One region of the Pseudoalteromonas sp. HF66 genome, then DNA from elsewhere that is predicted to be linked to it. Evidence: predicted binding sites of a transcription regulator. Region 1 holds the regulator's gene; the other holds the start of a gene.
The links. Region 1 encodes FliA, which starts transcription of late flagellar genes. Its sites were predicted from a motif close to CTAAAGNTNNNNNNNNNNNNGCCGATA; they were not measured.

Region 1 (12,246 bases):
CAGAGCAAGAAGCAAATGGTGGTGCGCCTGGTACTGGTGTTGCCAATAAACAAGAACAAAAAGAGCTTGGCTGGGATGACGTACAGCAAGTTGATGTTATTGGCTTAGAAGTGGGTTATCGCTTAATTCCACTTGTTGACCAATCTCAAGGTGGTGAACTGCTAAATCGTATTAAAGGTGTACGTAAGAAACTTTCTCAGGAGCTTGGTTTCTTAGTACCTCCTGTACATATTCGTGATAACTTAGAACTCGACCCTAATGCATACAGAATCACTATGATGGGTGTTTCAAGCGGTGAGGGTGAGCTTAAACATGGTGATGAGCTAGCGATTAATCCAGGCCAAGTATTTGGTCCAATCAAAGGGGTTGCCACAAAAGACCCTGCATTTGGATTAGATGCGGTTTGGATCAAACCTGACCAAAAAGATGAAGCACAATCACTTGGCTATACCGTCGTTGATTCAGCAACGGTAGTTGCAACTCATATTAGTCAGTTACTCACGAACAGTGCTGCTTTACTACTTGGTCATGAAGAAGTACAAAACTTATTAGATATGTTAGCGAAGAGTCATCCACGTCTTGTTGAAGGACTGGTTCCTGACGTATTACCACTTACTACTATCGTAAAAGTGCTACAAAACTTACTCAATGAAGGGGTGGCAATTCGCGATATGCGCTCGATTGTTCAAACCCTTGTTGAGTATGGTCCACGTAGCCAAGACCCTGATGTACTAACGGCTGCAGTGCGAATTTCACTTCGCAGACTTATCGTTCAAGACGCTGTTGGTATGTCTTCTGAGATCCCTGTCATTACCTTGGCGCCTGAGTTGGAACAGATGTTGCATCAGTCACTTCAGAATGCAGGTGACGAAGGTGCCGGAATAGAGCCAAGCCTTGCAGAGCGACTTCAACAATCATTGAATGAAGCGCATCAAAACCAAGAAATGGCCGGTGAACCTTCGATACTGTTAACGTCAGGAATGTTACGTACTGTGTTATCTCGCTTCGTTAAGTACACAATCCCAGGTTTAAGGGTGATGTCTTATCAAGAGGTACCAGACGAAAGACAGATTAAGATTGTCAGCTCAGTAGGCCAACAATAGGATAGTAAAGGGGTTGAACCATGAAAATTAAACGTTTTTTTGCTAAAGATATGCGCACTGCACTGAAAGAAGTGAAAGATGAGTTAGGTGTTGATGCGGTTATTATGTCGAACAAAAAGCTTGCTAACGGCGTTGAAATCGTTGCAGCTGTTGATTACGACAAAGCAGCCCCGAAAGCCGAAGCTAAACCTGCAGTGGCACAATCAGCACCTGCACCACAGCATAATTTTGTTAAGCCTGAGCCAATGCGTGCTAAACCTGAGCCGCAAGCGAAAGTTGCTGATAGCCTACAAGCGTTACTTGAGCGTCAAGCCCCACGCCCTCGTTCGCCAGAGTTGGCGTCAATGTTTAGTCAATCTGGTATTGATACGAGTGAACATTATCAACCAAAAGAACCAAGCTTTGAGCAGCAACAGCCTGAATATAAGCAAGCTCCTCGTTATCAGCAGCAAGCAGCACCTCGTGTACAAACTCAAGCTCATAGCCTAGGGTTTGATGACGATTTAGACGCAGGTTTTGATGATTTAGACTCACCCGCTGATCATAAAAACTCAGCCCCAGCTAATCAATCAGAAATGACGACTATGCGCGAAGAAATGAATGCGATTCGTCAATTACTTGAACACCAAGTATCTGGATTAATGCAACAAGATATGGCGCGCCGTGATCCAACACGCGCTTGTATGATTGATCGTTTAGCTGGTATGGGGATTGAGCGTGATGTTGCTGAGCAAATGGCGTGTTTTATTCCTGATGATGTATCTCGCCAACAAGCATGGCAAGCGCTGCTGCAAATGGTTGAAAACCAAATGCATACAACTAACAACGAAATCCTACGCCAAGGTGGAGTTTTTGCACTAGTTGGTCCAACGGGCGTTGGTAAAACAACCACAGTTGCGAAATTAGCAGCACTTGGAGCACAAAAATATGGTGCTGATAAAGTTGCACTGATCACCACTGATACATACAGAATTGGTGCCTACGAACAATTGGCTACTTATGGTCGTATTATTGGTTGTGGTGTAAAGCAAGTAAAAGATGCGAATGAATTAGCTGAAGTGTTATACCATTTACGTAATAAGCGTCTAGTATTAATAGACACTGCGGGTATGAGCCAACGAGATTTACGCTTAACTGAACAATTAAACACCTTAATGCGTAATCAGCGTGTTGATATTCGTAGTTATTTAGTATTAAGTGCTACAGCGCAGATAAATGTGTTGCAAGAAACCGTAAGACACTTTAAAAAGGTTCACCTAAGTGGCTGTATCTTCACTAAATTGGATGAATCTTTAAGTTTAGGTGAGATTATTAGCATAGCGATTCAAAATCGTCTGCCAATAGGGTATCTTACTAACGGTCAGCGCGTTCCTGAGGATATTCGCGTAGCGAATGCTGAAAAACTAGTGAAAAAAGCTGAACAATTGTATTTAAAACGAGCAAAAGCACAACATTCAAGACGTCAAGCAGTAGCGTCGAACACAGTAGGGATGTATGATTAACACAGTATTAGATCAAGCAAGCGGCCTGCGCAAAATGAATCAAAATAATAATAGTGGCGTTAAAGTTATCGCTGTTACTGGCGGTAAAGGTGGAGTGGGTAAAACCAACGTCTCACTCAACACCGCAATCGCATTAGGCCAGCAAGGAAATCGTGTATTAGTATTAGATGCCGATTTAGGTTTGGCAAACTGTGACGTGATGCTTGGCCTTCGTGTTGAACGTAACTTATCTCATGTTTTGTCGGGCGAGTGTGAGCTTGATGAAATTCTCGTCGAAGGCCCTGCAGGAATCAAAATTGTACCAGCAACGTCTGGTTCTCAAAGTATGGTTGAATTATCGCCATCTGAGCATGCAGGTCTTATACGTGCATTTAGCGAGTTAAACACTGAGTTTGATATTTTAATTGTTGATACCGCCGCAGGTATTTCAGACATGGTATTAAGCTTTTCTCGTGCAGCCCAAGACGTTGTTGTAGTTGTATGTGATGAACCCACCTCAATTACTGATGCTTACGCACTTATAAAAGTACTTAGCCGTGAGCATGGCGTATATAAATTTAAAATTGTTGCCAATATGGTGCGCAGTTTGCGTGAAGGGCAAGAATTATTTGCTAAACTTTCAAAAGTAACGGATCGTTTTTTAGATGTTTCGATGGAGTTAGTTGCAACCATTCCTTATGACGAGAACATGCGTAAGTCTACGCGCCGTCAAAAAGTAATCGTTGAATTATTCCCGAATTCACCAGCAGCGGTGGCGTTTAAAACATTAGCAACAAAAGCAGTTAAATGGCCGATCCCTAATCAACCGTCTGGCCATTTAGAATTTTTTATTGAAAAACTAGTAAACGGCTAACTATGACAACATCGGTGAATAAAGCGATGGGATATCAATCAGCACAAAATTTAAATGCGATTGTTGAAAAACATGCCTCTTTAGTGAAAAAAGTGGCGTGCCATCTAATTGCTCGTTTACCTGCCAGTGTGCAACTCGATGACTTAATTCAATCAGGCATGATAGGCCTGATTGAAGCGTCAAAAAACTTTGATGCTAGCAAAGGTGCTAGTTTTGAAACCTTCGCTGGTATTCGTATTCGTGGTGCTATGCTGGATGAAATTCGCCGAGGTGACTGGGCTCCACGTTCAGTTCACCGAAATGCCCGCCTAGTGGCAGAAACCATTGCCGAATTAGAGAGCACGTTAAATCGTGAACCAAAAGACACTGAAGTAGCTGAAAAACTTGATATTACACTGGATGAGTACCATCATATTCTACATGATGTAAATTCTAGTAAAGTATTAGGCATTGAAGACTTAGGCGTGGATGAAGATGTCATCACACCAGTAGGTCAGGATTTAGGACTAGACAAACCGTTTAATAACGTTAAAAATGAGCGGTTTAACCAGTCTCTATTAACGGCTATCCAATCGTTACCAGAAAGAGATGCTCTCGTTTTGTCTTTGTACTACAACGACGAAATGAACTTAAAAGAAATAGGACACATACTCGATGTTAGCGAGTCGCGTGTGAGTCAAATACATGGTCAGGCGATGATTAAGCTCAAAGCAAAAATCAATGACTGGATTAATTAGTAGTAAGTAAATAAAGGTTCAAACCTCACCGGAGGATGTTTTGGATAAAAACATGAAAATTCTTGTTGTTGATGATTTTTCTACAATGAGACGTATCATTAAAAATCTATTAAGGGATTTAGGTTTTACCAATGTGCAGGAAGCTGACGACGGTTCAACAGCATTGCCAATGCTACAAAATCAAGAATTTGATTTTGTTGTAACAGATTGGAACATGCCTGGTATGCAAGGTATTGATTTGTTACGCGCAATTCGTGCTGATGATAGCCTTAAGCATATTCCTGTGTTAATGGTGACAGCTGAAGCGAAAAAAGAACAAATTGTTGCTGCTGCTCAAGCAGGTGTTAATGGCTATATCGTTAAACCATTCACTGCTGCGACACTTAAAACCAAATTGGAAAAAGTGTTTGAACGTTTAGGTTAATCTAAGGGGAGAGGCTTATGTCAGCACTTGCTGCGCCTCAAATAAGTTTAGAGCAAGCTCGTCAACTTGTTGAGTATCTTGAAAATGGTGAACAAGAAAAAGCTGATAAGCTAATTCTTGATGCTGCGTCAAAAGAGCAATCAGAGTTGTTTGCTGAAGTCGGTAAATTGACGCGTCAACTTCATGAAGCGTTAAAAAACTTTGACCTAGATACTCGTCTCGCTGATTTAACTACCGACGCTATCCCAGATGCTAAGCAGCGCTTAAATTATGTTATGGAAATGACAGAAAGTGCCGCCAATAAAACTATGGATGCAGTTGAAGCAAGTTTACCGATAGCGCAACAACTTGCTGATGAAATTGCTGCAATTAAGCCTACTTGGGATCGTTTAATGAACCGAGAAATTGAACTCGGTGAATTTAAATCGTTATGTCATAGCCTAGATAAGTTCATGAATAACTCGCACACAAAAACCGATGAGCTTCAAGGCTTGATGACCAATGTGCTGATGGCGCAGGATTATCAAGATTTAACTGGACAAGTTATTCGTCGTGTCATTGAACTAGTGCGAGAAGTAGAAGACAGTTTAATTAATCTCTTAACTGTGTTTGGCAGTCAAGAAGATGGTCATCAACAACAAGAAAAACAGGCCATAGAAAAAGCACCTGCACCAAGTGACACACTAGCAGGTCCTGAAGGGCCGATTATTGATAAAGAGTCTCGCGATGATGTTGTTTCAGGACAAGATGAAGTCGATGATCTATTATCAAGTCTGGGCTTCTAAGAGGAGAGTAGCTGCATGAGCTTTGAAGTCGATGAAGATATATTACAGGATTTCCTTGTTGAAGCAGGAGAAATCTTAGAGCTATTGTCGGAGCAATTAGTTGAGCTTGAAAACAACCCAGAAGACAAAGATCTATTAAACGCCATTTTTAGGGGCTTCCACACTGTTAAAGGTGGTGCAGGTTTCTTAAGTATGACTGAACTTGTTGATGCTTGTCATGGCGCAGAGAATGTTTTCGATTTATTACGCCAAGGTGTACGCACTGTTACGCCTGAGCTAATGGACGTAATATTACAAGCTCTTGATACTATTAATGAAATGTTCGCCACGATTCAAAATCGCGAACAACCAGAGCCTGCAGATCCAGCCCTATTAGAAGTCCTTCATAAATTAAGTCAGCCGCCTACTGCAGAAGAGCTTGCAGGTGAAGATTTATCTGTAGCAGAGGACGTTGCAGTTGCACCTGAAGAACCAGCAGTTGAAGAGGTTGTTGTTGATACGCCTGAAGTCACAGCAGATACAGCAACAGACAACATCGATGAAGATGACCCATTTGCGTTCGATATGTTATTTGATGGCTGCGGTCTTGCTGATAGCAGCGCTGAGTCTCAAAATATTGACGAAATCACTGAAGATGAATTCGAAAGCCTGTTAGATGAGCTGCACGGAAAAGGCCAAGGACCAGCAGCATCTGCTCCTGAGTCAAATAGCAGTGACAGTGATGATATTACCGATGATGAATTTGATAGTTTATTAGATGAATTGCACGGTGTTGGTAATTTTGGGGAAGTAAAACAAGATAATACTGCCAAGCCTGAAGCTACAAGTTCTATTGAGCCAGCCTCTGCCACCCCTACTGCAGAGGCAGCAAGCAGCGATTCAGACGATGAAATTAGTGATGATGAGTTTGAGGCACTTCTTGACGAGTTACATGGCAAAGGCACAGCTCCTCAATCATTGGAAAGTTCAACCGCGGAAAAAGCACCAGAGCCACCAAAAGCTGAACCTACAAAACCTGCTCAGCCTGCAGCCTCTAAACCGGCACCTGCACCGAAACCTGCAGCTGCAGCTAGTAAACCTGCTCCAGCTCCTGCAAAAGCGCCAGCAGCTTCAGCGGCACCGAAAAAGGCTCCGCCTCCACAGGCAGAAACAACGGTTCGTGTTGATACCAAACGTCTTGACGAAATCATGAACATGGTTGGTGAGCTTGTATTGGTTCGTAACCGCTTGGTAAGTCTTGCGAATAACAGCAACAGTGAGTCAATGGGTAAAGCCATCTCGAACCTAGACGTGGTAACCGCAGACTTACAAGGTGCGGTAATGAAAACCCGGATGCAGCCAATTAAGAAAGTATTTGGTCGTTTCCCACGCGTAGTTCGTGACTTAGCTCGTAGCTTGAAAAAAGACATTAATCTGCAGCTAGTAGGTGAAGAAACCGATTTAGATAAAAACCTTGTTGAAGCACTTGCTGATCCATTGGTGCACTTAGTGCGTAACTCTGTAGACCATGGTATTGAAATGCCAGATGTGCGTGAAGCTGCAGGTAAACCGCGTACAGGTACAGTCACGCTCTCAGCATCACAAGAAGGTGATCATATTCTGCTTACCATTCGTGATGATGGTGCTGGTATGGATGCTGATAAGCTGAAAAAAATCGCAATCAGCAAGGGTGTAATTGATCATGATCAAGCAAGCCGTTTGTCGGATACAGAAGCATACAACCTAATATTTGCTCCTGGTTTCTCAACGAAAGAAGAGATCTCTGATATTTCAGGGCGCGGTGTCGGCATGGATGTGGTTAAAACTAAAATAACCCAGTTAAATGGTTCGGTTAACATCCAGTCGGAATTGGGCGTAGGTACTGCACTAGAAATTAAGGTGCCATTAACGCTTGCTATCTTACCAACTCTAATGGTTGTTGTAGGTGAGCAAACCTTTGCTCTACCGCTTGCTGGCGTAAGCGAAATTTTCCACCTTGATTTAACTAAAACTAACGTAGTTGATGGCCAACTGACAATAATAGTTCGTCAAAAAGCGATTCCGCTTTTCTATTTACAACATTGGTTAGTAAAAGGTGCCAACCGCCAAGAGCGTAAAGCAGAAGGTCACGTGGTGATTGTACAAATAGGTACTAAACAAGTGGGCTTTGTTGTTGACTCATTAATTGGTCAAGAAGAGGTGGTTATCAAACCTTTAGATGCCTTATTACAAGGCACGCCAGGAATGGCAGGTGCGACAATTACTTCTGATGGTGGGATTGCATTGATCCTCGATGTACCTAGTATGCTTAAACATTACGTTGGCTAATAATAAATAATAAAGTGCAGTGTTTAGCTGCACTTTAAATGATATAAAACAAGAGAGTGCCAATGGCAGTCAAAGTATTAGTTGTTGATGATTCAAGCTTTTTTCGCCGCAGAGTAAGCGAAATTTTAGAGCAAGACAGCAATATTCAGGTAATTGGTTTTGCCGTTAATGGTCGTGAGGCGGTAGATAAAACCCGTGAATTAAGACCTGATGTAATTACTATGGATGTTGAGATGCCAGTTCTTGATGGCATTAGTGCTGTGAAAGAAATAATGGCAGCAACACCGACTCCTATTTTAATGTTCTCATCACTCACCCGTGATGGTGCAACAGCAACCCTCGATGCACTTGATGCTGGTGCTTTAGATTTTTTACCGAAAAAATTCGAAGACATTGCACGTAATAATGAAGATGCAATCGCGCTTTTACAAAATAAAGTAAAAGAAATTGGTCGTCGTCGCCTCTCTCGTTTTTCGCGTCCGACACCTATTTCGAGACCAACTCCGGCTCCTGCACCAAGGGGCAGTAGCGCTACAAGTACTAGCAGCGGTATTGTTCAGCCTGATCGCAGCTTTAGCCGTTCAGCTCCTGCTAGTTCGCCTGCGGAATCGTCATCGAGTACAAGTAAAATTCGAGCTTCGGGCAAGCAATATCAATTGGTTGCTATTGGTACATCAACTGGTGGGCCGGTTGCGCTACAGACCATTTTAACTCAGCTGCCTGCTAACTTTCCGCATCCTATTTTGCTTATTCAACATATGCCAGCTGCGTTTACTCCTGCTTTTGCAGCACGCCTCAATGGTTTATGCAGAATCAATGTGAAAGAAGCGCAAAATGGTGACCGCTTAATGCCAGGTACAGCCTATTTAGCGCCAGGTGGTCAACAAATGTTGATTGAAGGGCGCAGCGGCTCTCGTACATTACGTGTGTTTGAAGATGATAGCCCACGTATTACTTATAAGCCAAGTGTTGATGTCACCTTTGCGAGTGCAGCAAAAACCTATGGCGGTGATGTTCTAGCCGTGGTGTTAACGGGTATGGGTGCTGATGGTCGTGATGGAGCGCGTATGCTTAAGCAAGTCGGTGCAACTATTTGGGCGCAAGATGAAAAAACCAGTGTAGTGTATGGTATGCCACAAGCCGTTGCGAATGCTGGTTTGGCTAGTGAAAGCTTAGCGCTCACAGATGTTGCAGCCCGCCTAACGCGTGAGACTGGCTGTGGATAAGCTGTCTTTTCTCGGCTTAATTATCGCAATTAGTGCTATTGCATTTGGTTATGCATTAGAAGGCGGCGTTGTCACAGCTTTGTTCAATGGACCTGCGCTGATTATTGTTCTTGGCGGTACGCTTGGGGCTGTTATGCTCCAGACCCCTGGTAGTGTTTTTGCAAAAACACTCAAAATTAGTCATTGGGTGTTCTTTCCGCCATATCATGATATTGATGCAGCTATCGAACAAGTAAAGCGCTGGTCGCACAAAGCACGCCAAGAAGGTTACTTAGCGCTTGAATCTGAGGCACTTACTCATACAGACCCATACGCGGCAAAAGGGTTGAGCCTACTCGTTGATGGTATCGATGAGCAAAAGCTTAGAGATACCCTTGAAATTGACTTAATGCTTGAACGAGAGCGCTTGTTAGAGGTTAGCCGAGTTTATGAAGCGATGGGGGGTTATAGCCCAACAATTGGTATTTTAGGTGCGGTACTTGGTTTGATTCAGGCAATGCAATTTATAACAGATCCTGAAAAATTGGGTGCGGGTGTCGCCACCGCTTTTATCGCTACCATCTACGGTGTAGGTTTAGCTAATTTATTATTCTTACCTATGGCCAATAAGTTAAAGCAGCAAATTGAACAAAAGATGCTGTATCATGAATTACTTGCTGAAGGCATTATTGCTATCTCGCAAGGTGAAAGCCCACTGAATATAGAACTAAAACTTGAGGCGTACCGTGTTGAGCGTCCAAGCTTAGTTGAAGAGTAATTTATTATGATGCGCCGTCGTCTGCGTCATAACACGTCAAAAAACCAACATACCGAGCGTTGGCTTGTTTCTTATGCCGATTACATGACTATCATGTTTGCTTTTTTTGTGGTCATGTATGCCATAGCAATTAATAAAAATGAAGACTTTCAAATTCTCTCCGATTCGCTTGAGCAGGTTTTCGAGAAATCAGCTCGTGAGCAACAGCAAGTTGGAACCGGAGTGAACGGCACCGGAATTTTAACAGACAGAGTCAGTCCAGAAAAAGACATCCTTTACGGTGAAAGTATCCGAAAGGATGAGCAAGGGCCTGAATTACTTGATGGGCAAAGTGAAACGAGTAATATTGATAAAAAGCATCTAGGCAAGCCCCTTGATAGTTTGCTAACTAAACTACAATCTGCACTCATTGATGAAATTCGTGATGGTGAAGCAAGTTTAGAGCTTCATCAAGACTGGCTTATTATTGAACTAAGCTCAGGTATGTTGTTTTCTTCGGGCAGTGCTGTTGCACAGCAACGTGCAAAGGAAGTTGTAGGTTTAGTTAGAGATATTATAGCGCCTGTTGATAACTATATCCGCGTGCGTGGTTATACTGATAACGAAGGTATTCGTAATGAAATGTTTCGCTCTAACTGGGAGTTATCGGTAGCCCGTGCAACATCAATACTTGTTGAACTTGAGAGTTTAGGTATTAATCCTGCTCGAATGGCTATTGAAGGTTATGGTGAATATTCACCTTTCGCTAGTAATGACACTGAGCAAGGTCGCGCGGAGAACCGTAAAGTGGTCGTAGCGTTATCGAAGTATGGTTTACCCCCCGAAGAGCCGCAAAGTACTGAACAAGAATCACAAAATCAACCGGAAAAGACGACAGAAATTGAGTTGCCAAGTGATGATAACAGCATTAAAGTGATTCAATTACCGCACGGTGGCATTAGGATTACCACGCGCAATGAACAATAATAAGGTGTGATGTGAAAGTTTGGACCGTAGCGAATCAAAAAGGTGGGGTAGGGAAAACAACAACAGCTGTTAGCCTTGCTGGCATTCTTGCTTTACAAGGAAAACGAGTGTTACTTATTGACACTGATCCGCACGCATCATTAACTTATTATTTTGGCATTGACTCTGAAGAGCTTGAAGTCAGCGTGTATGATATCTTTGCACGCGGCAATAGTATGGCCAGTGAAGAAGTTTTACAGGCTCTGTGCCCATCTACGCTAGAGAATCTTGACATTTTACCGGCGACAATGGCAATTGCTACGCTAGATAGAAGCATGGGCAATAAAAATGGTATGGGTCTGATACTTAAAAAAGCACTAGCTAAAATTAGTGACCATTACGATTATGCAATTATTGATTGCCCACCTGTTTTAGGTGTTTTAATGGTGAATGCACTTGCAGCGAGCGAACGGATATTAGTACCAGTACAAACAGAGTTTTTGGCCTTGAAAGGTCTTGACCGTATGATGCGTACGATGGAGCTGATGCAAACATCGCAAGCAAAACAGTACCAATATACGATTATTCCAACAATGTACGACAAACGTACTAAAGCATCACTTGAAGCTTATAAGACTCTGCAGGATAATTACAAAGATAAAGTATGGTCAGGCGTGGTGCCCGTCGATACAAAATTTCGAGATGCTAGTTTAGCACAACAGGTGCCGATTCAATTTTGCCCACGCTCACGTGGCGTGTTTGCATATCGCGCACTGCTTGATTACTTAATTGCACAGGGTTAAAGATGAGTAAGCATTTATTTGCCAATGAAAAAGTGATGACCCAATATTTGGGCGCTTTGTTGTGTGAAGATGAGCCTACTGAAGAAAATCTAGAGCCGGTTGCAAAGTTACTGGAGCAGGTTAAAGAGCCTGAAACTAAGACAGAAGAAAAGCTGACAGAGGTTCAGCCTACACCAAAATCTGCTTTACCGACCCCTGAACCGACTAAAGAGCTTGAGAAAACCGAGAACCAAGCTAATATCAAAGATATAGTTGCAGAACCTAAAGCTGAACTGGTTGCAAAAACTTCGTCTGATCGTCAAGAAGACTATTTTGATGGTGAATTTCAGGCGTTGTTCTTTGAAGTGGCGGGTTTAACTCTTGCTGTACCTTTAAAAGCATTAGGGGGAATTCATCAGCTGGGAGAGGTTAATCAATTATTTGGCAAGCCTAAATGGTTTAAAGGTGTAATGCTTAACCGAGAAGAAAAGCTTAATGTTGTTGACACAGCACGCTGGGTAATGCCAGAAAAATATGATGAAAAATTAGAACAATCACTAAATTATCAGTATTTAATCACCTTAGGCGACAGTCAATGGGGATTATTGGCTGAAAAGCTCGTAAATAATATTACGCTTCGTAAAGAAGATGTAAAATGGCGAGCGAAATCAGGTAAGCGGCCTTGGCTTGCAGGTGTCATCAAAGAGAAAATGTGCGCCTTGATTGACGTTGAAAATTTAAATCAATTGCTAGAGCAGGGCTTAGACAGCCGTGAGCAGTAACTATTTTTACGGAGTAATAGCATGAGTGAAGAAAGACTACTGT
Region 2 (12,246 bases), on a different contig from region 1:
TATAAACTGACTTGAGTGCCTTGGCTATAAGTACTAATTAAGTTTGCAGTATAGTGGCTCTTGGTCGTCGATGGCGTTGCCAACAAACCAATATGTTTGCTACTGCTTAAAGCGCTTGCTGGCTTTATCGCAGGCACAACACCAACTACTTCTATATTTGTATACGGGCGAATAGTTTCTAATGCAGATGTAGAGGCGGTGTTGCACGCAATTACTAGAATATCTACGTGTAATTTTTCTATTTCGATAAACTGTAGTAGCGCAAAAAGGCGGGTTATAATCGTTTGCTGGCTTTGCGCGCCATATGGCAATAAAGCATTATCCATAAAATAGCTATAATCAGCATCTGGGATCAGTGCTTGGATCTGTTCAAGTACGGTTGTCCCACCTATACCAGAATCAAACACCATTATATGAACTGACAAACTGCTTACCTCGGATCATCAAAGGCCAGCAGTTTGCCATGCAGCTATATAAAAATAAAGAAAGGGTTAAGCTTCTTCAGTTGCCGAACGTAGTTTATTCATTTGTTCAAACATTGCTTTGGTATAATCCACCAGCTTGCTTACTTCTTCTTTATCTTGGTTTAACCATTGTAAGATACCAGCAAGTTCATTTTGCAAACCTAACTCACCCGCTTTATTGAACGCTTGTTTCAAATCGTCATTAAATGGCGCTATTTTATCAGCGACTTCTTTTTCAGGGGATGGTTTATATTCTTCATACCCTTTTATAGCAGCAACTGTTTTTGTTTGTTTCAGATCCATCGTAAAGCCAACTAGTTGCTCGTTACCTAAGTTCAACTCTTTAGCTTGTTCAAAGGCATCTTCTAATGAACCAGAGAAGAATGTTTCGCTAACACTCTGCAAGTCTTCCATCAATTCATTGATAGCTTGCTGCTCTTGCTCATTTAAATCACCATTGACTGTCATCGAGAATGATAAGTCACGTGATTGAGAAGATTCACTGACAAACGCTTCGTTATCGCCATTTTTGCTATAGCCGCTTGCTGACTTACTTTCGTATGCATCAGCAAAGCTAATACTCACTTCATCACCTTCAGCAGTAGTGAAAGTGTATTCTGCGTTATTACTTAAACTAACGTATTGGGCCTGGCTTACTGAAACCGAATTTGGTTTAGGATTGAACAAGTCTTCTTCTAATTCATCAATACCTTTATAGATACCTTCTTTAGACTTTTCGATACCCTCTTCGATGTCATCATTAAGAATACCTGACCCTTTTAGCTCATCATAAGCATCGTCGATGCCCATTTGTACACCTTTTCGTGCATCACCAAGCATACCTTTGAGCTTTTCATCATCAGCACCATCTGCTTTTGCTTTGCGAAGCGCACCGCCAACAAAGTCGAGAACGTTTTTAACGATCTCTTCAAAGTCGAACAGTGGTTTATCTTTTTTCTCTTCGGCTTTAGGTAAACCTAGTGCCTCAGCAAGTTTATCATCAAGAACTTTAGCAGCCAGCTCTCGGCCTCGTTGCTGGTAACTATCTTGACGATTTTGAATAGTAGGCTGCTGCAATGCCTGTTTGCCATTGTATTTATTCACATTTGTATTAGGCATATAGCCTAGGTTGCCAATTTTCATGATCCGACTCCATGTTATGGTTAACTCATTATCGGCCAAAAACCACAGAACTTAAGTTTTTTGTATAAAAAAACGACACTAAAATAAATAACAAAACTAGACAAATCCTCAGCGCTCCCTACAATAGCGCCGTTATAAAGCTAAGAGATAAAAGGTAATCAGCCATGGCGGTTATAAAAATTGATACAACTCAATATGATGCACAATTGAGTGAGAAAGAGCAGCGCATCACCTCACAGTTTAGACGTTTTGGGGTCGAAAAATTAGAAGTGTTTGGCTCTGACCCTATTCATTACCGCCAACGTGCAGAGTTTCGTGTCTGGCATGAAGGTGAAGACCTTTTTCACATCATGTTTGATCAACAAACTAAAGAAAAGATCCGTGTTGACGAGTTTGACCCTGCAGCGCCTTTAGTGGGTGAAGTCATGCAAGCCATGATCGAAAACTTAAAAGACAATGAAGTTCTGCGTCGCAAGCTGTTTCAAATCGATTATCTTTCAAGCTTAAGTGGCGAGATTCTAGTTAGTTTGTTATACCACAAACAATTAGATGAGCAGTGGCTACAAGCTATTAAAGAGCTTAAAGCAAAACTTAGCACACAGTTTAAAATTGATTTTATTGGCCGTGCTCGCAAGCAAAAAGAAGTGATTGGTAATGATTTCGTTATTGAGCGTTTAAACGTAAACGGTAAAGAGCTTATCTATCAACAAGTCGAAAATAGCTTTACTCAACCAAATGCGAAAGTGAACATCAAGATGCTAGAGTGGGCACAAGCGCTTTGCCAACCACTTAGCAATGACTTACTGGAGTTATATTGCGGGAATGGTAATTTCTCCATTGCTCTTGCAGATTCATTCGACCGCGTATTAGCGACTGAGATTTCAAAATCATCGGTTTACTCTGCACAATACAATATCGCGCAGAACAAGGTTGAAAACTTAGATATCATTCGTATGTCGAGTGAAGAGTTCACTCAAGCAATGAAAGGCGAGCGCACTTTCTCTCGTTTGGATGGCATTGATCTGAAAAGCTATAACTGCCAAACAATCTTGGTGGACCCACCACGTGCTGGCATGGATACACTGACTTGTGACCTAGTTGCGAACTACGATAATATTATTTATATCTCGTGTAATCCAGATACCCTAGAGCGTGACCTTGACCACTTATGCAAAACCCATGCAGTAAAGCGTTTTGCTATTTTCGATCAATTCCCTTACACCCACCACATCGAATCAGGTGTGTTTTTACAGCGTAAATAAAATTAGTCTGCCAGCGCTTTAAATAGTGCTGGCAACTGCTGCTCACTAAACACTTCTATATTGTTGTCAGTTAACAGCTTTGCAGTTAACCCCATCCCTGAAATTTTCCTTCCAGAATGACTACTATCGTAAATCGTATTGCGACCACATGACGGGCTTGATTCTTTTAACAAGGCATAACGAATACCTTGCTTTTGGCAAAGTTTAAGAGCTTGTTCTGCACCATAAGCAAATTGCACTGTGACATCTTGCGCACCTTTGGTGAGTACTCTTCCCAATTTAATTTCTGCTGGCGGCCTTGGTGTAGGTAAGCCACCAGCTACTTCAGGGCAGAATGCAATAAGCCTTCCCTGCTGTTTTAGAGTTTCTAAGCCAGGATGAAGTAAATTTTGCGATTGCCCGTCATAACGAACAGGGTTTCCTAACAAACAGCTTGAAACTAGTATTTTTTGCATTTGCTTTACCAATAAAAAAAGCTCCGCGTGCGGAGCTTTAATTTTAATTAAACTAAACTTATTTATCAGCTAGGTAATTAATTAAGTCTGCCATGCTCTTTGCATCGCTAATACCTGAATCCGCACCTATAATCACGCGATATTTACCATTAACAATAAAAGTTGGAACGCCTTTTAAAGCACCTTTTTGTTGGTAGTATTCTTGGTCGCGTTTCATTTTAGACGCCATAGTACGTACAGAGAAGCTGTTGTAGTACTTATCAAAATCTTCAGCCGATACACCTTGTGAAACGAAGATGTCTTTCATATCAGCTAGTTCGTTAATACGTGCACGCTTACCGTGAATATGATTAAACACAGCGGCTACTAACGCGTCTTTCTGTGGTAACACATTAGCCGTCGCATAACCTTGCGCTAAGATGGTTTGAATCTCTGGGTCACGAGGACCTGAAAAATCAACATGACTCTTTTTGAACTTTACGCCCTCTTTAAGAAGTGTTTTAAGCTCTTTCACTACTGGCTCGAAGTTATTACAGTGTGGGCAGTAGAATGAGAAGAACTCTTTTACTTCAGGCTTTTTAGAAGCGCGTGCATCAATCGTTTCATAATGCTTACCTTCTTCATATTGAGCAGCTGAGGCATTTGCCGCTAAACCTAGCGTGGCAGCCATTAATACAGCTTTTACTAACTTGATCATTACTTCTTTACTCCAAAATTATTGTTTTAATAAGAATTCGACTAACTCATCAAGCATCTGCTGGCTTTTGATGGTATTTAAATTGATTTTATATTTATCATTTACGATAAAAGTAGGCACACCTGTTAACGCACCCATGTCAGAATATTTTTGCTGTTTATCTTGCATCGCTTTTTCAGCACTAATCACTGGCATGCTTGCAATTTCAGCATCAAACACATCGTTGCTAATACCATTGGTCGCAAGTAATGCTTTAACGTCTTTCATGTCTTTAAGTAAAGCGCGTTGTCTGTGGATGCTATTAAAAATTTGGTCAGCAACTTGCTCTGCTTTGCCATGCTGCTTAGCAATTAAGTAGGCATAGCTTAAATTACTTTGTGTTTGCTTAGATACACCACCTAAAAAGTTAACATGGCTTTTTACAAACTCGGTACCTTCAGGAAGACTTGCAGTTAATGCTTTTGCTACAGGCTCAAACTGAAAACAGTGTGGGCAATAAAACGAAAAGAACTCGGTTACTTGCGGTGTTGCACTTTTCTCAACTTTTAAAACTTCATATTGATTACCTGCTTCAAAATCAGCAGCAAGGGCTGCAAAAGGTAAACATAAAATGAGTAGACTTAACTTTAATTTTTTAAACATTATTTTCTCGTCTTTATTAGCTTTTAAAAATTTATGGTAATAATTTTAATGGTGCTTCCTGTAGCGCTGCAAGCTGTTCTTTTAACGCTAGTATTTGCTGCTCCCAGTATTTGTCTTCAGCAAACCATGAAAAGTTCCGTGGGAATGCTGGATCATCCCATCTTTTTGCCAACCACCCCATGTAATGCACCATTCTCATCGCTCTGAGTGGTTCTATCAGTTTTAATTGGCTGTGATCGAAGTCACAAAATTCTTCATAGGCAGCCACTAAAGTGTCTAACTGTAACAGTTGGTTGTTACGATCGCCACTGAGCATCATCCAAAGGTCCTGAATGGCAGGTCCTTGTCGGCTGTCATCCAAATCAACGAACATCAATGCATCACCAGACCACAATATATTACCAGCATGGCAGTCACCGTGCAGGCGGATAGTTTCAACATTTTTATACTGTTGTGTGGTTTCTTTGATTACCAAATCTAAAATTGTATAGAAGGCGTTCTCTAATGTCATTGGCACCAAGTTACTTGCCTGTAGCTGAACTTTAGCTGTCTGAAGATATTCTTCGCAACTGATCACAGGCCTATGTTCAAATGGCTTTGCTTTTGCTACCTGGTGCATTCGACCAATTAAACGGCCAAGCACATCGAGTTGATCTAAATTATCAACTTCAAAAATGCGGCCACCCACACTAGGGAATAACGTAAACAAATAGCCATTATGCTCAAACAAGCTTTGCCCTTCGATAATAACAGGCGCAACAACCGGCACTTCGGCCTCAGCAAGTTCAAATGCAAACGCATGCTCTTCTAAGATTTGCGCCTTACTCCAGCGTTCTGGTCGGTAAAACTTAACAACATATCGTTGGCCATCTTCTGCTTTAAATTGATAAACACGGTTCTCGTAGCTATTTAATGCCAGCAGTCCTGATTCAGCATAGACACCGATACTTTCAACTGCATCTAAAATTGAATCGGGTGTAAGGTCAACAAAACTAAATTTACTCATAATGTCTCATCATATAAAAAAAGCGGGAAAATCCCGCTTTTTATTCATTTACTCAGTGTACTTAATTATCGTGCCTTAAAGAAGTTACTCGGCTGTGAAATCTGCACATCAGGCTCACCATCGACAGAAAGTATAAACTCAAACTTTGTCATTGGCTTTTTCAAATCATAAGGGTCAACAACCAATGACAGTGGTACATTGTATGATTCACCAGAAGGCACAGTGAATGTTTGTTTGCCTATGTACTCAAAGTTATCAAGCCCTTCGACACGAATATTAAATGTCTGCTCATGTTGCGCTTTATTGATAACCTTTAATGTATAGGTATTTTCAACTAAACCATTAAAGTCAACACGGTATAACTGATTACGGTCACGAATAATATCTAAGTCCATAGGTTTACGCATTGCAATGTTCGCCACCAGCGCGCCAGTTAGCAGCACTAAGATGACGAGATAGCCAATTAACTTAGGACGAAGTGCATGGGTTTTGTTATCTGGTGTTTCTAAATTACGCTCTGTGGTATAGGAAATAAGTCCGCGAGGGTAATTCATTTTATCCATCACCCCATCACATGCATCGATACACGCACCACAATTTATACATTCGTATTGTAAACCATTACGGATATCGATCCCCGTCGGGCAAACCTGAACACACAAGTTACAGTCAATACAGTCACCTAAGCCGAGCTCTTTTGGATCTTGTTTGCGTGAACGTGGACCACGGCTCTCACCACGCGCTTCGTCATAGCTTACTGTGAAGGTATCTTTATCGAACATAGCTGATTGAAAGCGAGAGTATGGGCAAATATGTAAACACATAATTTCGCGCATCCAACCCGCGTTACCATAGGTACACACTGCAAATACGGCTAAGCAAATATATGAATATGCTGTTGCATCAAGAGTAAACAGATCAGGTAATAGTTGGCGGATAGGCGTAAAATAACCAACAAAGGTAAATGCGGTATAAAGTGAGAATAACCACCAACTTCCGTGTTTAGCACTTTTTCGCCAAAACTTATCAAAATCCATCGGGCGTTGATCAAGTTTCTTACGCTGATTAGCGCTACCTTCAAACTTTTCTTCAAACCAAATGAAAATAAAGGTCCAAACGGTTTGTGGACAGGTATAACCGCACCAAACCCGACCATAGAAAGTAGTTACCAAGAAAAGAGCAAAAGCCGCCAACATTAAAATAAAGGCAAGGATTGTCAGGTCTTGTGGCCAAAGCGTTAAGCCAAAAATGTTAAACTTTTGCCCTACCAAATCGAACAATACAGCTTGTTGGCCGTGGAAATTAATCCAAGGTAGTAACATAAACGCAAGCATACCAACAAAACCAATTCGCTGTCTGAGCAATTGATGTAAGCCAGTTACAGCTCGAACATAAATACGGTTGCGTGGATTAAATCTATCATCGAGGGAAGCATTTTCCGGTTTCTGGATTTTCACTTCCGTTGGGATATTTTTAACCTTAATCTGTTTATCCATTAAAATTCCTCAACGCCACTAGGAAATAACATTCAAACATATGTTTATAGCAGATGGTTCTCTAAGCTCTTAGGCAAATCAGAATACATCTCATTACGTTCAAAGATTTCTGAAACTTCAAATCTATAAAGCATTATACTCAATCTATAAAAAATTTCAGGGATTGATCGAAAATACGACATTTTAATTATTTAATCGTATCTGCTTGCTTTTAAAACGACCATTTTATTAAACTTGCACCTATACCGTATTTATTTAGATCAAAGATTATTGTGCTATGAAAAAATTTCTTATTTTAGTGCTTATTATTTTAGCACTTTTCACGATTGATCACCCTTTGATCAAAGAGCCTAGGGAAAGGTTACTAGGAGATGGCGTATCATTACTATCTGATGCGAGTAAAATTAATCGTAGTCCCGCGGCGAATATGGCAAAAAATAATATTAAGTCACAACTCAATTTATCTAATTCAGAGCTTGAATATATTGAGGACACATTTACAACAGACGACAAGCTGCAAATTTTTCACTTACACTACTGCCGTGAAAAAGACATTAACTTGTATTTTTATGGTGACCGCTTAAACCGAGTATGTAGTATTGTCTCGAATGCGCTTGAGGAAAGGCTAAACAAGTAATGGACTTTTCTGCTTTAAACAAAAAAACCAGCGATTCGTTCGCAAAACAGCGCAATATGTTAAAAAAGCTGGGTAAAGGGCAAACCTTATACTGTGAAGTGTGTAAAGGCGCCCTTACCTTAGACTTAAAAACTGATCAGCCAGGTAAAGGCGTTGTACGCTGTAGCAAAGGTTGCACAGACATCCTATTAGAGCTGGGTTAGTTCCAGCCCTCATCGTTATAAAGTTGGCTATTTACAGCAACAACTTCAATAAGTTCTGCAAAGCCAGCGGCAAACTCATTCATCACTTCATACTGCTGCTGACATAATTGCCCTTCAGATAAACCATGCTCAGTTGCGAGGGCTGCAATTTCACTACTTTCAAGAGTAAAAAAGCCTAAGCTTTGCAGCGCGGTAGCCAACGCTTCTTTAAGTTCATCAGCTAAATGTGGAGCACTTAGTAGCTTATTAACGTAGCCTTGTGCACCATGCATAAAACCTTGGCTCCAATGCTGGCATTCTTGAATATCTAGGTATTGTTGCCCTTGAGAGCTCAGCTGTAGGCTCACAGGTAATGCAAAACCCGTTTCAAATACTTGCTCGCTGATCTGCTGATACAAGGCCATAAATGCAAACAGTACTTGCTCATCCATTTGCCCATCAGAGCCTGGTGCAACCTCTTCTAACCACTGGTGAACATCAAGCGGCTCAGGAGCACAAATCACGGCAAACAAGTAACCTTGGGTTTGCGCCAAAGTAAGCGCATCTGGATGCTGCGCTAAAAACTGACTTAGAAGCTCGCTTTGCTGCTTTGAAAACTTAGGTAATTGCATACTATTCAATTAATCCAATTTAAAAGTTAAGCGGATAACGGCCTTCGTTATCAGGACGACCAAGGAACTTAGCTGCATCATGCACTTCTTTTGGTAAGCTTGCTTCAGGTTTAATATAGCCAGCTACTTTAAAGTCTAGATTCGCTTTTAATACTGCATCAGCTTCAAGTCCTAAACGATTTTCTGGGTCTACCAGTACCGCTACATCACCCGATTTACAACTTAAACGGCCGCTCAGAGGACCAATACTAAACCAGTTGTTCATTCCTTTGACATCAATGTTAGGGCTCGCGATTTCACCGCTTAAACTCTCACAATAAGGCTGACCTGAGCTGTACTCGTCTAAATCAACTATTACGCGGCCTTGTGCACTAATCGGTAAAGGGAGTTGTAAACGCTCCATGGCACGTTCAACCGTTAAGCGTAAAGTAGTCTTTTTCACAGTGACTGTTTGGTTAAAGAGACCATATGTAAAATCACCATGACCAGATATATCCGCTTTATCACGAGGATTGCCAAAGCGCACCGTACCCACTAATTTACCTGTGAACAGTGACCAGCCTGATAACTGCCAACGCACATTATTTAATTGCTCACCATCAAAACGTACCTGCATAATGCGGCCGTCCCATAGCGTGCCACTGGCTTTACCTAATTGTAATTGCTTTGGTAAATGCGGCTTAGCTAAATCAAGTGCAACGGCAGCGGGTGTTTTTACCAGCGTAAACACCAAAAAACACATCACAAACACTGTGATTAATAAAATAACTCTTTTCATCGTTTACTTCTCTAGTACCAAACGACTTACACGCACAAAGCCTGATTTGTCATCTTTACTTAAATCTAAATTCTCGATTAGTACGCCGTGCGAATTAACCAATTCATCAAGCCATTCAACAAGGTTATTAAACTCAACAGAATCAATTGTTAAACGAAGTGAATTGTCATTCGGCTGCATTTTACTAATGATAATTTGATAACGATTACGGGTGCTATTAACGATTTGGCTTAAACTACGACTGCTCGTACTACGTGCATTACCGCTTGCTTTTAATTTAGCAATACTCTCATCAACCCAAACTAATAGCTCTTGCTGTTTTATAGTGTCTTGCTCAGCCTTTTCGATAGCCGTGTTAAGTGGACGAAAGACTCCCATAACTAGCACAAAAATAACAAACACCACACCTGCAACAATAACAAGTTGCTGTTCTTGTTCTTTTAACGAGCGCCAATAATTGATTATTTGATTTTTCATGCCGCACCTCGTAACTTAATTTCACCAACGACAAAATCACCATCATTATTCAGCGAACCCTGATCAACGGTTAAGCCACGCTGTTCTAAAATTGCTTTAACTTTACTGAATGACTGGAAATCTTTGCCGCGCGCACGAATACGTAATTCGTTACGGCCTTGATCATAACGAAGCGTTTCTGGTGTGAAGTCTTTCACTTGACTAAAAATCGAGACCAGATCGTTAGTCAAATCTAAAAAGCCTGCCGTACTACCTGCATCGATTAATGCAAGTTCATTACGAATTTGGCTGCGAATAAGTTGCGGACGCACTTTTTTGTTAGGAAAAGCACGCTGATAATTGGCAACTACTTCGGCTTTCATTGCTTCAAGTTCGCTATTTAACTTATAGAGCTCAAGTGACTTAACACCGACACTACACACTAACGCTACACCAGCTGCAATAGCGGCCTTTTGCCAATAGCCCCACCAAATCGCTGATTTTTTCTTAAGCTGATAAACGCCTTGGCGCAGGTTAAAATTAACCTCTGGTAATTGTTTGGCAAATAAAGCTAATGGTAAATCGTATTGTTCTGTTCGAGCATTTAGGTTAACCGTATCAGGAAAACCCGTTGCTGGACTAAAGTGTGCAACATCAGGGTTACCTAATGCCGTTAAATAGCCAGCAAGCCAATTCGTCTCTACAGCGGCAATATGCCAGTTACCGTGTTTACATAGCCACTGACCATTAAGCTCAATAGCACGTAACTGAGCGTTGTCATCGACATCAGGTAACAATAAAGCATCGGGCAGTATTTTATATACTTCGATACCATGCTCATTGAACTCAGCCAGCCATTGCTCAAACCATTCACGATCGGTCATCGCGATGTTAATAGCGTGCTTCTCATCAATAAGTGTTGGTTCTGCAATCGCTATGAATAAGTCGTCAACATCACAGGCTATTTCTTCTTCTAGCATGTAAGGAAGTGCTTGCTCTAGCTTGCGGCTCCACTTGGTTGGCAAAGCAACTGTTTTTAGTTGTACTTGATCACTTGGCAATAGTACAACCACTTCCCGTGATTGCGCTCTCTCTGTAAGCTCACCAAGTTGTGTTGCATTGGCAATTTCGCCACTGGCAATTATTTCTTGTTCTGTTGGTGAGTAAATTAGCCAATTAAGGCTGTCTTTTAATGTTTGACCCGTACGGATCAACAATATCTCTGTCACTGTACGCCTCCAAATTTTCGCGCCAGTATCGTTACTGTACCATTAGTGGCATGGAGTAAGGTGGTCATCGAAAAACGCAGCTCTGCAAATTCAGCCTGCGTTTGTAGTTTAAAATATTCACTGTTGATACTGAATAAGTCTTCAACGGCTTTCACATTTTGTGCGCCTTGTTGATTAACCTCTTCAAAAAATGCTTCTAAATCATCATAACCATCTTGAGGACGTGATGATAATACCGCTTCAGCCCCTGAAAGACTTAAGCCATCAATAAGCGAGCTTAATATAATGGCACTTTCTACAGGTAGTGTATTAACGTTTATTTGTAGCAACTCACTGCCTGGAATCACACACACAAATGGTAAGACTTTTTCCATTACTAATGGATTAAAGCCTTTTACTAAACGAAGCTCTGAGGTCGAAGCAAAATAACTATTTGCAGTCATATATGGGTATTGTCGAGATAAATATTCATCTTCCTCGGCACCCGAGCGATAGGTAATACTATCAGCGTCTAACCAATCAAACACACTATCAGCCATAGCTTCTTCAGACTCATCTGATGGTAAATCTTCAATATTTTCTAATAATGCCAACAATGCCTTATGTGCTGGATTAGTTTTATTATTTGGATCCGTTTGTTGATCGGGCTTTACATGCAATGCATTTAGGTTCAAACAAGCTTGCAAGTCAGTAATAGTGCCACTCAAGGTGCCATTATCAACCGGATATGGTACCCCTCCCTGCTGCGCCCAAACTTGTTCTAAATGCGTTTTATCTGGTTCATCTTTTTTAGTTTGTTTAAGTGCCTTAATTGCAAGCTCTTCTGCAGCGAAGGCATACCACTTTGCCTGTTGATGGTTTTGAATATTGCTACTACGCTGCACTTGCACCATTAAATTAGCGCTCATCTCGACAGCTAACATAGCCGCAAGCGCCACGATGAATAAAACGATAACAAGCGCCGCACCTTTAGAGCGTTTAATCGCAGTCATGGCTAGCCACCCGTTCCGTTATTGCCATCATTTGCTTGGGCTGTTACTTTTCCTTCACCAGGCACTAAAAACACTCGACGAATTGGCTCTTGTTCGATTTTTTGAATAGTAACTGCAACAGCTTTTGGTAACGCTTTTATTTGCCACTGCTCTTGCCACTCATCTTTGTCATCTA

Region 2: HCZ11_RS19020 (DUF5610 domain-containing protein) is a predicted target of FliA. The motif match lies at 1,637-1,663, and genes of this name have one in related genera.

What each region holds. Positions count from the first base shown of each region.
Region 1 is NZ_JAATOU010000004.1:148,780-161,025, forward strand. Features, by position in the region: gene flhA (flagellar biosynthesis protein FlhA) at 1-1,103, shown strand, start outside; gene flhF (flagellar biosynthesis protein FlhF) at 1,124-2,605, shown strand; gene HCZ11_RS06285 (MinD/ParA family protein) at 2,598-3,458, shown strand; gene HCZ11_RS06290 (RNA polymerase sigma factor FliA) at 3,485-4,195, shown strand; gene cheY (chemotaxis response regulator CheY) at 4,236-4,619, shown strand; gene HCZ11_RS06300 (protein phosphatase CheZ) at 4,637-5,404, shown strand; gene HCZ11_RS06305 (chemotaxis protein CheA) at 5,420-7,711, shown strand; gene HCZ11_RS06310 (chemotaxis response regulator protein-glutamate methylesterase) at 7,774-8,937, shown strand; gene HCZ11_RS06315 (flagellar motor protein) at 8,930-9,694, shown strand; gene HCZ11_RS06320 (flagellar motor protein MotB) at 9,701-10,660, shown strand; gene HCZ11_RS06325 (ParA family protein) at 10,672-11,442, shown strand; gene HCZ11_RS06330 (chemotaxis protein CheW) at 11,445-12,203, shown strand; gene HCZ11_RS06335 (chemotaxis protein CheW) at 12,225-12,246, shown strand, end outside.
Region 2 is NZ_JAATOU010000031.1:11,205-23,450, reverse strand. Features, by position in the region: gene murI (glutamate racemase) at 1-425, opposite strand, end outside; gene HCZ11_RS19020 (DUF5610 domain-containing protein) at 492-1,607, opposite strand; gene trmA (tRNA (uridine(54)-C5)-methyltransferase TrmA) at 1,772-2,869, shown strand; gene HCZ11_RS19010 (DUF523 domain-containing protein) at 2,872-3,324, opposite strand; gene HCZ11_RS19005 (thiol:disulfide interchange protein DsbA/DsbL) at 3,383-4,021, opposite strand; gene HCZ11_RS19000 (thiol:disulfide interchange protein DsbA/DsbL) at 4,040-4,663, opposite strand; gene HCZ11_RS18995 (serine/threonine protein kinase) at 4,695-5,669, opposite strand; gene ccoG (cytochrome c oxidase accessory protein CcoG) at 5,735-7,165, opposite strand; gene HCZ11_RS18985 (hypothetical protein) at 7,443-7,802, shown strand; gene HCZ11_RS18980 (hypothetical protein) at 7,802-8,005, shown strand; gene HCZ11_RS18975 (YecA family protein) at 8,002-8,616, opposite strand; gene HCZ11_RS18970 (type II secretion system protein N) at 8,636-9,394, opposite strand; gene gspM (type II secretion system protein GspM) at 9,398-9,871, opposite strand; gene gspL (type II secretion system protein GspL) at 9,868-11,079, opposite strand; gene gspK (type II secretion system minor pseudopilin GspK) at 11,076-12,071, opposite strand; gene gspJ (type II secretion system minor pseudopilin GspJ) at 12,074-12,246, opposite strand, start outside.